DNA from 2 places in the Chryseomicrobium palamuruense genome. Region 2 is predicted to be linked to the other one. Evidence: riboswitches for the same ligand, from Rfam matches in the RefSeq annotation. Region 2 holds a riboswitch; the other holds the start of a gene.
What was found. A riboswitch is a leader RNA that binds a small molecule or an ion and turns the genes downstream of it on or off. The one in region 2 is predicted to bind S-adenosylmethionine.

Region 1 (2,201 bases), on a different contig from region 2:
TACCCCCATAATTCCAATGCTGTTTTTAATTCTGGTTGTTGTTCGCTGGCGTTTTCAAGAGTTTGATTCTTCAGGACTGCATCAACAGCCTGACGGAATGCTTTACCTCCCCCCGCTGCGCCGTCCGGATGTCCGTGGACTCCTCCGCCGGCGTTGATAATGCTATCGATTCCGAAATCGTTGACGAGAAGTGGCACGAGTCCAGGATGGATACCGGCGGATGGTACTGGAAACGCCTGTTTCAATAGACTTTCATTCGTTAATTGCTCGCCGAGTGCCAAAGCCGCTGTCTTCTCCATGGCAACACTGCCGTAGGGAGAGGGGAAGAGCGAAAAGTCAGCGCCGGCGTAACGCGTCAGCTTGCCAAGAGCCAGCGGAGCTGCGACACCGTAGAATGGGGAAGAAGTGAATGCCCCGCTGAAGGCGGGATGGGCCATGAGAGGCAACCCAATGTCATTGTCTTCCGCTAATTCTTGTAGCACATCAAGTCCATACGCATGAACATTGAATAGTAAAGCATCGGCGCCGAGTTCACGTGCCCTACGCGCTTTGTCCCGAAGCTGCGACGTGCGGCCCGACAGGTTGACTGCGTAGAGTGTGCGATGGCCGGTTTCAGCATAGACCTCTTGTAATACTGCTTTTGCCGCGGTAATGCGTTGTTCAAAAGGAGTCAACGGATTGTCGAACAGAATTTCGTCGTCCTTGACGAGATCGACGCCACCTAGTGCTTGCTGTCTTAATTGTGCTGTTAAATAATTGAGGTCGCGGCCAATGACACCTTTGAAGATGCTCATCACGAGTGGCCGGCCGTGGACATTCAGCAATCCGCGGATACCATCAATACCGAAACGCGGTCCCGGAAACTGTTTCAGTAGATCTTCTTCAAAGTCGAGGTCCAGCAATTTTACTTCACCGTCGAGAGACAACTTACCGAACACGGTGGTCAGGATCGCTGGAAAATCTGCTGAAAAATTCGCACTTGGATAGGAAACGGTGATGTGTGCTTTTATTTCATCCGGCTTGAGGGGGTGCGGAACTTCTGGGGATTCCTCCACTGACACCACTTCACCTTTATGCTTTTTCAATTGTTCCTGTTCAAGCAGCGGTAAATCAGTCCATGATCCGATCGTGAGTCCTAGCGCAATGCCTTCAGCTTTCTTTTCGAAAGACCCCGCTTTTCCGTATACCTGGTAGCTTGCTGTCAGTCTGCTCATGATGTGACACTCCTTTAATAAAATCTAGACATAAAAAAACCTCTTCAAATAAGAAGAGGTTAAGGGCATTAACGACTTCTTATTTCTCAGCCATTCATTTCTGGCTGCAAGAATTAGCACCGTGTTCATCACTGGACCGGTTGCCGGGCTTCGTAGGGCTTGTCCCTCCACCTGCTCTAAATAAGAATTGGATATTCGGTTTAGTCGATACAATAAAGTAATTCTGATTATTCCATGTATGAAGAATTCTGTCAATAAATAATTATGAGAAATTTTTTAGGAGTTGGGCCCAATACAAACGTCAAGTCGCTTGCTAATGAAGGTCCTCCATATGTCGAAACTCATATCAAAAAAATAAATAATTCCTATTGACAGTCAATTCTGACTCGTGATAGGATTCAAAACAGAACAACAACCACATACAATTTTAGTACTCTTATCAAGAGCTGGCAGAGGGACAATGGCCCGATGACGCCCAGCAACCGACCGTAATACCTTCGTGAGAAGGGGCGCTTTATGCGCCGGGATGAACATCCCGCAAGGCACGGTGCTAATTCCATCAGAAATTTGATTTCTGAAAGATAAGAGGCATGGAACCTCTTAATTCTACGCCTCTTTCTTTCGGGAAAGAGGCGTTTTTATTATTGGATTTGAGAGGAAGATGATTGTGACAACATCAGCAATTTCAACATATGAGCCTTTGACGGAAGAAACGGCCATCAAATTGGCGGCGAGACTTTTCCCAGAAGGCGCGATTCTTAAATGCCAGGAAATCGGCGATGGCAATTTGAATTATGTCTTTCGTGTAAGTGACTCGAAAAGCGATAAAGGGGTTATCATCAAACAGGCACTTCCCTACGCGAAAGTGGTGGGCGAAAGTTGGCCGCTGACATTAAAACGTGCAGCGATTGAAGCAGCGGCCCTGCGGAAGCATAGCGAGTTTGCAGCTGTCCTAGTACCGGAAGTATACGGCACGGATGAAACATT
Region 2 (2,201 bases):
CTAACTGTTGGTGTGTGGTTGAAGCTGGATGGATGATCAATGATTTCGCATCCCCTACATTCGCCACGTGAGAGAACAGTGGAATCGAGTCAATCAAGAGACGACCTGCTTCTTTGCCTCCTCTGACTCCAAACGTTAAGATCGATCCTGCTCCCTGTGATAAATACTTTTGTGCTAGTTCATGCGACGGGTGGTCTTCAAGTCCTGGGTAGTTGACCCATTCCACATCTTCATGCTGCTTCAGGTATTCGGCAACAGCTTGCGCATTCTCATTATGTTTTGGTACACGTAGGTGTAGCGTCTCGAGTCCTTGTAGAAATGAGAACGCCGCTTCCGGACTAAGGGCTGGACCAAAATCACGAAGAAGCTGGACGCGCAACTTGATAGCAAATGCAACTTGAGCCACATCGATGCCGTAACGAAGGCCATTATAGGTCACGTCTGGTTCTGTGAAACCAGGAAACTTATCACTGTTCCAGTCAAAGTTGCCTCCGTCTACAACCACACCACCAATGGTCGTCCCGTGACCACCAATCCATTTCGTTGCCGAATGAATCACGACGTGGGCGCCATGCTTGATCGGTTGTGTTCCGTACGGTGTTGCGAACGTATTATCTATGAGAAGAGGTACGCCAATTTCATTAGCAACAGACGCTACTGCTTCGATATCGAGGACATGTAGACTTGGGTTTCCAATCGTCTCGGCAAAGAAGGCTTTCGTATTTGGTGTCACTGCTGCACGGAAGTTTTCCGGGTTCGTCACATCGACAAACTTCACTGTAATCCCGTAGCGAGGAAGCGTATGAGCGAATAGATTATACGTTCCGCCGTAAAGATTAGAAGCCGCTACAATTTCGTCTCCTGCCCCCGCAATGTTCAGAATGGAAAAAGCAATCGCCGACATGCCGGAAGATAAGGCAACTGCTGCTGTTCCTTCTTCTAGTTGAGCGACACGCTGCTCAAATACGTCTACTGTCGGATTACCAATGCGCGTATAGATGTTCCCCGCTTCTTTTAAGCCAAATAGGTTTTGGGCATGCTCCGTATTTTGGAACACAAAGGATGTCGTCTTGTGGATCGGCACTGCACGTGAACCGGTCACTGGATCTGGCTGTTGTCCTCCGTGAAGTAAAATCGTTTCTGGGCGTAAATTGGTCATTGTTCTTCCTCCTTTAATGTGTCAGATCAGACATCCAGAGAGGAAGTGACAATGCAAAAGCCCCTCTTCAGTTAAGAAGAGGGGCCTACGCTTGTCCTCCTCTTATCTTCCAGATCACAATTGAATCTGTAGGAATTAGCACCTTTCCAAGCAAATGCTTGTTGGTTGCCGGGCTTCGCAGGGCCTAGTCCCTCCGCCACTCTGGATAAGAGTATAATATACGTCTGTCTGTTGAATCGTAGTATAGGATACCTTTATTTTGTTTGTCAACTCCCAATTTCATACTAACTGCACATCTCAACTACATGAAAGTGTGCCCAATCCAGTCATTTCAACGATTACTACGATTTTTAATTTTCTGTTTTTTCTGCCGAAAACGCTTGCCAAAGCATGGAAAGTAAGAAACAATAGACGTTGAGACCTTCGGTAACTGAAGAAATGAAGGAGGAATACTGTATGACAACGAAATTTGAAGAGTATACATATGAACGTCCAGATATGTCTTCTCTAAAAGAACAAGCAAAAACCGCACTAGAAGCCTTTAAAGGCGCGAAGTCGTTTGATGAACAAAATGAAGCAATTAAGACGTTAAATAAGCTGCGTGCTGATTTCTCAACGATGGCTAACCTTGTATATATTCGTGCATCGATTGATACGAATGATGACTTCTACCAATCGGAGCGCGATTACTTCGATGAGATCTCTCCAGAGATGGAAGAAATCGTGACAGACTACTACAAAGCGTTGATCGAATCACCATTCCGTAGTGATTTAGAAGCACGTTGGGGGCAACAATTGTTTGACCTTGCCGAATTCCAAATCAAATCATTCTCACCTGAAATCATGCCACTTCTCCAAAAAGAAAACAAATTGGCATCGGACTACTCGAAGCTTGTCGCATCTGCACAAGTTGAATTCAACGGAGAAACGCTAACGCTTGCTCAACTCGGTCCTTATGCAGAGTCCACAGATCGTGAGACACGTAAAAAAGCGAAAGAGGCATCATTTGGCTTCTTCGCAGAGCATGCTGACAAATTTGACG

Region 1: linked by a shared signal. The riboswitch ahead of mtnW (2,3-diketo-5-methylthiopentyl-1-phosphate enolase) and the one ahead of ACFO0S_RS01530 (O-acetylhomoserine aminocarboxypropyltransferase/cysteine synthase family protein) in region 2 are both predicted to bind S-adenosylmethionine.

Annotation. Positions count from the first base shown of each region.
Region 1 covers NZ_JBHSEF010000024.1:68,743-70,943, reverse strand. The annotation lists gene mtnW (2,3-diketo-5-methylthiopentyl-1-phosphate enolase) at 1-1,214, opposite strand, end outside; SAM riboswitch class I at 1,291-1,401, opposite strand; SAM riboswitch class I at 1,648-1,802, shown strand; gene mtnK (S-methyl-5-thioribose kinase) at 1,882-2,201, shown strand, end outside.
Region 2 covers NZ_JBHSEF010000009.1:34,129-36,329, reverse strand. The annotation lists gene ACFO0S_RS01530 (O-acetylhomoserine aminocarboxypropyltransferase/cysteine synthase family protein) at 1-1,159, opposite strand, end outside; SAM riboswitch class I at 1,259-1,371, opposite strand; gene ACFO0S_RS01525 (M3 family oligoendopeptidase) at 1,616-2,201, shown strand, end outside.